Regions from separate parts of the Xenorhabdus poinarii G6 genome, predicted to be linked through region 2. Evidence: predicted binding sites of a transcription regulator. Region 2 holds the regulator's gene; the other holds the start of a gene.
What was found. The regulator PhoB, encoded in region 2, activates phosphate uptake and scavenging genes when phosphate is short. The targets are predictions, from matches to a motif close to CTGTCATAAAACTGNCNNAT.
Positions count from the first base shown of each region.

Region 1: a site for PhoB is predicted at 2,367-2,386, ahead of pstS (phosphate ABC transporter substrate-binding protein PstS). Genes of this name have one in related genera too.

Region 1 covers NZ_FO704551.1:149,435-153,545, reverse strand. Annotated here, with positions in the region: gene pstA (phosphate ABC transporter permease PstA) at 1-170, opposite strand, end outside; gene pstC (phosphate ABC transporter permease PstC) at 172-1,128, opposite strand; gene pstS (phosphate ABC transporter substrate-binding protein PstS) at 1,207-2,235, opposite strand; gene XPG1_RS00645 (ATP-binding protein) at 2,451-3,488, opposite strand; gene ompR (osmolarity response regulator transcription factor OmpR) at 3,485-4,111, opposite strand, start outside.
Region 2 covers NZ_FO704551.1:428,641-432,751, reverse strand. Annotated here, with positions in the region: gene phoR (phosphate regulon sensor histidine kinase PhoR) at 1-1,126, opposite strand, end outside; gene phoB (phosphate regulon transcriptional regulator PhoB) at 1,277-1,960, opposite strand; gene sbcD (exonuclease subunit SbcD) at 2,228-3,466, shown strand; gene XPG1_RS01865 (SbcC/MukB-like Walker B domain-containing protein) at 3,463-4,111, shown strand, end outside.

The DNA of each region.
Region 1 (4,111 bases), 280 kb from region 2:
ATTAAAATCCAGCCTAGCCAGAATAAGCCGAATGCCATTGTCGCCATGGATAACATCAACGCCACGCGATTTTTCTGACGACGCCATGACTGCATACGCAGGCGGTTTTTCATCTCGGCTTCGTTGACTGTACCGGATAACCGTGACGGTTGATGATTGATCGTTGTCATTTCAACGCCCCTCATTTTTTGCCAGGCGCATGATCATCCATTTTGATAACGCCAACACAATAAAGGTGATAACAAACAAAATCAGCCCCAACTCCATTAATGCAGCGGTATGCAGACCCGATTCTGCTTCGGCAAATTCATTCGCCAACGCAGAGGTGATACTGTTCCCCGGCATATACAGAGACAAGCTATCCAGTTGGTAGGTATTACCAATAATAAAGGTAACCGCCATGGTTTCTCCCAATGCCCGGCCAAGCCCTAACATGACGCCACCGATCACACCATTCTTGGTATAAGGCAAGACAATATGCCAAATCACTTCCCACGTCGTACAACCGATGCCATAGGCAGACTCTTTCATCATTACCGGGGTCTGTTCAAATACATCCCGCATGACAGCGGCAATATAGGGGATGATCATGATGGCAAGAATGACACCCGCCGCCAGAATGCCGATGCCAAACGCCGGACCAGAAAATAACTCGCCCACAATGGGAATGCTGGAAAGCACATCACCAACGGGTTGCTGAAAATAGGTCGCAAACAAGGGCGCAAAAACAAATAGCCCCCACATGCCATAAACAATACTGGGGATCGCCGCCAATAACTCAATCGCTACACCCAACGGACGTTTCAACCAATTCGGTGCCAATTCAGTCAGAAACAAGGCGATGCCAAAACTCACCGGAACCGCAATGATCAAGGCAATGAGTGAGGTCATGACTGTGCCATAAATCGGGACTAATGCGCCAAAGACGCCGGCGGGGGCATCCCAATCTTTGCCCCACAAAAAAGCAAAACCAAATTTTTGTATACTCGGCCAGGAAGCGATGATCAACGAAATGATAATGCCCCCCAACAGAAATAAAGTCAGCAACGCCGCCAGTCTAACCAGCGCGCCGAAGATAATATCGCCATTTTTACTTGGTGCTTTCAATGCCGTTTTACGTTCGGCCATACGCTGAATTCTCATTTTGGGTGATTTCCCCCTGAATAATAAAGGGGGAAATGTCATCATCATCAATGCACAAAGTCATCAATATAGCGGTTTACCGCTGCTATCTTTGATATTGCTCTTCCATGCGGCACGTACTTGGTCAACCACCTCTTTTGGCAGAACGGCATAATCCAGATCTTGCGCCTGTTGTCTGCCTTTGTCATAAGCCCAATCGAAGAATTTCAGAAGTTCAGCACCGTTCGCAGCATTTGCCTGGTGTGTGTGGATAAGAATGAAGGTGGTGGAAGTGATTGGCCAGGCATTATCGCCTTTCTGGTTTGTCAGATCCTGGGCAAAGCCGCGACTCCAGTTTGCGCCTTTCGCTGCGGCACTGAAGTTTTCTTCCGTCGGCGTGAGCACTGTCCCCGCCGCTGAGATCAATTTGGTATAAGCCAGGTTATTTTGCTTTGCATAGGCATATTCAACATAACCAATCGAGCCAGGAAGACGCTGAACAAAAGCCGCAATCCCATCATTGCCTTTGCCTCCTAATCCGGTTGGCCATTTGACGGTCGAACCTGACCCGACTTTTTGTTTCCAGTCGCGGCTCACTTTAGACAGATAACTCGTGAAGACGTAGGAAGTCCCTGAGCCATCGGCACGACGGACGACAGCAATGTTTTGATCGGGCAGTTTGAGGTGAGGATTCAGTTTTGCAATCGCCGGGTCATTCCATTTCTTGATATTCCCCAGATAAATGTCACCCAGCGTTTTACCATCCAGAACCAACTGACCCGATTTAACACCGGCAATGTTCACCGCCAACACAATGCCACCAATGACCGTCGGAAACTGGAACAGACCGTCGTTGGCGAGTTTTTCATGAGTCAAAGGCGCATCAGATGCACCAAAATCAACAGTATTAGCAATAATCTGCTTGACACCGCCTGAAGAACCAATGCCCTGATAATTAATTTTGTTACCCGTTTCTTTCTGATAAGAATCCGCCCATTTGGCATATATCGGTGCGGGAAATGTCGCACCAGCCCCTGTCAAGCTGGTGCTCGCAAATGATGACAGGGATGTCATGGCCAAGACGACGGCCACGGTGGTACGCATTGATTTCATATTCCCTCCTACTGGGATACGCATCATTAATGTAAAAACAAGTGCCAAACCTGACTGACAAATTGATTTTAGGTTAAAAAAAGGGATCGTCAGGGAAAATAGGCGAATTCAATGACAATAAAATGTATAAATTATGACATTTTTATGACAGGGTTTTGATGACAGGGCGGGTAGGTTGTCCTTTTTGACATTCAATTTGACGTTCAATCATGCACTCAAGGTAACGCGATTGGAATATATACACGAATCGACAGCCCCGCTTTTTCGCTGCTGCCCACCTGAATCTCGCCCCCATGCATCGCAATGATACTATGGATGATGGCAAGCCCCAATCCAACGCCGCCTGGGTTGTGGCGACGGCGATCACTGACCCCTTGCGCGAAAGGCTGGAACAAAATAGCCGCTTCTTCTTTCGTCATCCCGCGACCGTTATCTTCAACCTGAAACCAGCCAAATTTTTCGGTTGAACCACTACTGATCCGAATCCATCCATGACCATAACGCCGGGCATTCGTCAACAGATTGAGCAAGACACGTTTGATAGAAAGGGGATGCGCTAAAATAAAAATCGAACCTGCCGATAAGCCGTTTTCGATAGCGACATCAGCCAGATCAGGCTGTTTTACCACGCAACGTCGTTCTGCCTCAATCACCTCGTCAAGCAACGTATTCAATTCACAGCATGTCAGAGGCATAGCCTGTTCCGCCCGTTGATAATCAATGAATTGATCAATCATGGCATTACACTCTTCAATATCCTGATAGATAGCCTCTGCCAAGCCGTGATCTTTTCCTGCCAACATTTCCATCGCCAGACGAATGCGGGTCAGCGGAGTACGCAAATCATGGCTCACGCCCGCCATCAATACCGCTCGATCACTCGCCTGTGATTTCAGCATCACCAACCATTGGTTGAACGCCCTGATAACCGAACGAGTGGCCGCGGTTCCCCTTTCAGGCAGTGGTGATACACGTCTTCCTTTTCCTGTCTCGATAATGGCTTGTTGCAAACTTTGCAAGGCGCGTTTCTGGAGAGTGACATACCGCCAGGATATCGCGAACACCAGTAATCCCGTACCAAACAGCATGATAAAGAGATAAGGAAATACCACGCTGAAAATCAATTTTTCAGCGGTCGCCAGCAGCAAAGCGACCAGCACGCTGAACAGCAAGCTGCCCAGCATCAGGTACAGCACAGCGAAAAAGCAGGAACGTAAAGAAAGCCAAAGCTGTGGCACGCAGGGTTTTTTCATACCTTGCTTCCGTCAGGAACAAAAACATATCCCAATCCCCAAACCGTCTGAATATAACGCGGATGGGCAGGATCTTCTTCAATCAGGCGGCGTAAACGGGAAACCTGTACATCAATGGAACGTTCCATTGCGCCATACTCTCGTCCCCGTGCCAGGCTCATCAATTTATCGCGTGATAGCGGTTCGCGGGGGTGAGAAACCAACACTTTCAGCACGGAAAATTCCCCGCTGGTCAAGGGTAACAGCTCATCCTGATGAAACATTTCACGTGCGCCGAGATCCAGTTTAAATTTTCCGAAGTTAATGACGGCATTGTCTGATGCCGGCGCACCCGGCAATTCATTCGCTTGTCTCCGCAGGACCGCCCGCATACGTGCCAATAATTCACGCGGATTAAAAGGTTTAGCAAGATAATCGTCCGCACCAATTTCCAGACCCACAATCCGATCCACTTCTTCCCCTTTCGCGGACACCATAATGATCGGAATCGAGTTTTGCTGGCTTCTCAGCCTTCGACAGACAGACAAGCCATCTTCGCCCGGCAACATTAAGTCCAGAACGATGAGTTGAATGGATTCTCTGGTCAACAAACGATCCATCTGGTCTGCATTTGCTGCACTACG
Region 2 (4,111 bases):
CACGATAAAAACGTTCTGTCAGGCGGGGTAAATGCTCAGCCCCAATCCCATCACCATTATCTTGTACTTTGAACAAAGCACCTTGAGAAACGCGTTGCCAACTCACTTCAATCCGTGTTCCTGGAGGCGTATGTTTAATGGCGTTACAAACAAGATTAGCCATTGCACTGTGCAACTGTTCCTCATGACCAAAAACACTCAGTTTTTCATCAACATTAAACACAATATCGTACTGCGCATTCCCTAAAGCTAAAGCTTCCCGTTGCACGATTTTCAGCATGTTAGGCACATCAACCACAGCATTCATATCCACTTGTGGCCCCGCTTCAATTTTGGAAAGATGCAACAGTTGCTGAACCAGGTCATCCATTCTGCGTATTTGTCCCTGCATCGTACTGACAACTTTCTGATTTACCTGACCATCAATTGCCTGATCCGCTATCACTTCCAAATAGCCTTGCAGCACAGTGAGCGGTGTTTTGAGTTCATGACTGACATTGGTGAAAAAATCTCGGCGGGCATTTTCTAATCGTCGTTTCTGGGTAATATCACGCGCGACCATTAATAATTGCTGTTCGGAATAAGGCATAATACGAAATTCCATTATATTGCCATTATTCAATTCGATCGTTAGAGGATGGGAAAAATCATTCGTCGTGATATAACGACTGAAATCAGGATAACGCAGCAGGTTGAATATATGCTGGCCATTGTCTTCAGGCCAGCGAAACCCAAGTAAATGTTGAGCCAGACGATTACACCAAAAAATATGGCCTTCCGTCGTCGTCATCACAATGGCATCGGGCAAAGATTCTGCGCCACTACGAAATCGCTTGATAAGTTGTGTGAGTTCGCGACGTCGTTTACGATTACGTTGCTGCATCTGGTAAATACCATAAAAGATAGGTTCCCAACCGCCGTGACCGGCGGGCGGTAACATACTGCGATCCAACCATAACCAATTGGATAATTTCAGCAAATGGTAACCATGCCATACCAGCGCCAAAAAGAGGGTAATAACCAGCAACCATGCCAAGTGACCAATAAAAAGAGACAAAATAACCGCAGGCAGGCAGCAAAGCACGAAACCCAATACCAATTTTTTCCAAGATAAACGTTCAAGCACGCGACTTTACTCCGAAATGAAAACACCAAGACGGGATGACGCTTCAATATCAGTTTAATATCAACCCGATATCTACACCAATGCCAACGTCACCAATCAACGCCGACGGAATTCATGTCCCCATAGCCGGCATATAACGGTCAAACAAGATCAGTAACGGATAGAAAAACGATATCCTGTACCACGCACCGTTTGTACCATCTTATCGTGATTACCCAAGGCCTTGCGTAAACGACGGATATGTACATCAACCGTACGATCTTCTACATAAACGTTGGTTCCCCACACATAATTGAGTAGCTGTTCACGACTATAAACACGCTCAGGATGAGTCATAAAAAAGTGGAGAAGTTTGAATTCCGTTGGTCCCATATCCAAATTCTGGCCCTGGCTGGAAACGCGGTGAGATGAAGGATCCAGCATCAATCCATCCATATTGATAATGTCTTCTACCTCCATCGGTGAAAGACGGCGTAAAACCGCTTTGACGCGAGCAATCAGCTCCTTGGGTGAAAAAGGTTTCGTGATATAATCATCAGCACCAACATCTAAACCACGTATCCGATCTTCTTCTTCTACCCGAGCCGTGACCATAATCACGGGGAGCATCTTGGTATGCTTATCCCGTTTCATTTGCCTGATAAGTTGTATGCCTGATCCCCCTGGCAGCATCCAATCCAATAACACCAAATCCGGATAAGGCTCAGACAACCGCCTGATAGCCATATCGTAATCTTCGGCTTCAATGGCCTGATAACCGTTTTGCTCCAGTACAAAACAAACCATTTCACGAATCGGTACTTCATCTTCAACGACCAAAATACGTTTAACCATGGTTAATCCTGCCAGTATCATGAATATCAGCAATATTCGATGTAAAATATCATAAGGCCATTTTACAAAAACGTTTATTTCTCAATCATCAAGAAACAAACCCATTCTCAAAAAAAATCTTACCCCATTGTTATATTTCATGATGAATGCGAACCAACTCGACAATTCAGTAAAGAAAACTGAATTGCACAAGACATCCCTCACACGACCACTATAATTAGCGCCTGTAACAAGTAAGAAAAACCGACAGGCAACAGCAGGAAAATCATGCGAATCATTCATACATCGGATTGGCATCTGGGCCAATATTTCTTTACTAAAAGCCGCGCCGCAGAGCACAAGCACTTTTTACAGTGGCTGATTGAAAAAATCATTCAATATCAGGTTGATGCGCTGATTATCGCCGGCGATATTTTTGATACAGGTTCCCCTCCCAGCTATGCACGCGAACTGTATAACAAATTCATTGTGGCATTACAGCCTACAGGTTGCCAGCTTGTTATTCTTGGGGGAAACCATGATTCTGTAGCCACACTCAACGAATCAAAATCTCTTTTTTCTTACTTGAATACAACCATCATTGCCAATGCTGAACCTGGTGATCTCGCGCAGCAGATAAAAATGCTCAACAACAGAGAGGGGCATGCGGGGGCAATTCTCTGTGCCATTCCCTACCTGCGCCCACGGGATATCATGACCAGTCAGGCAGGGCTATCTGGTAGCCAAAAACAGCAGGCATTACAGGATGCCATTGCCGAACACTATCACCGTCTCTACCAGCATGCCTGTTCATTACGGGAACAGCTTGGCCTGCCATTACCGATTATTGCTACCGGTCATCTCACGACCGTTGGGGCTTCCACTACGGATTCCGTTCGTGATATTTACATCGGCACATTAGATGCATTCCCCGCACAAGCATTTCCACCGGCTGACTATATTGCCCTGGGGCATATCCACCGGCCACAAATCATCGGTAAATCTGAACATATCCGTTACAGTGGCTCCCCGATTCCACTCAGTTTTGATGAAGTCGAACAAGAGAAAAGTGTCTGCTTAGTTGACTTTCAATCAAATAAACTCAATAGCATCACGCTGTTACCCATCCCCCATTATCAGCCAATGCAGCTTATTCGAGGTCATTTGCAACAAATCGAAGCGCAATTACAGGCTTTCAAGGAATATCAGGGGGAACGACCTGTCTGGCTGGATATTGAAGTCGCAACCCAAGATTACCTGCCCGATATCCAAAAACGCATTCAGGCCTTAAGTGAAGGGTTACCCGTTGAAATTATCCTGCTCCGCCGCAGCAAAAGCGCTCGTCAACTGGCTCTCACCGAACAAAATCGAGAAACGTTGACCGAACTGAGTGTAAATGAAGTCTTTGAACGACGTCTGGCACTGGCTGAAATAGGCGATCTTGCTCAAGAGCAACGGCTGACTACGTTATTTCAACAAACGCTGAATGATCTTTCTCAGCCATCACATGAAGGGAACAGGTCATGAAAATCCTGAGCTTACGGCTGAAAAATATCAATTCCCTGCACGGCGAATGGAAAATTGACTTTACGAAAGAACCCTTTATCAACAATGGATTATTTGCAATTACGGGTCCAACTGGCGCGGGAAAAACGTCCTTACTGGATGCCATTTGTCTCGCCCTCTACCATGAAACCCCACGGCTCAGTACTATTTCAGCCTCTCAAAATGAATTAATGACTCACCATACAGCAGAATGCCTTGCTGAAGTGGAATTTGAAGTCAAAGGTATTGCTTACCGGGCATTCTGGTGTCAGAGACGTGCCCGCAATCAGGCGAATGGCAATCTCCAGCCTCCCAAAGTCGAACTGGCTGATAAGAAAAGCGGGAAAATTCTGGCTGACAAAATCCAGGATAAAAAAGAAAAAATCGCCGAAATCACCGGACTGGATTTTAGCCGCTTTACCAAATCTATACTTTTATCACAGGGAAATTTTGCCGCATTTTTAAATGCACAGGATAAAGATCGGGCCGATCTACTGGAAGAACTGACGGGGACAGAAATTTACGGCATTCTGTCACAGGAGATTTATCAGCGCTACAAAGAGGCTCAATCTGAGCTCAATCTTCTGCAAGCCAAAGCCTCTTCCATTGAATTACTCACACCTGAAC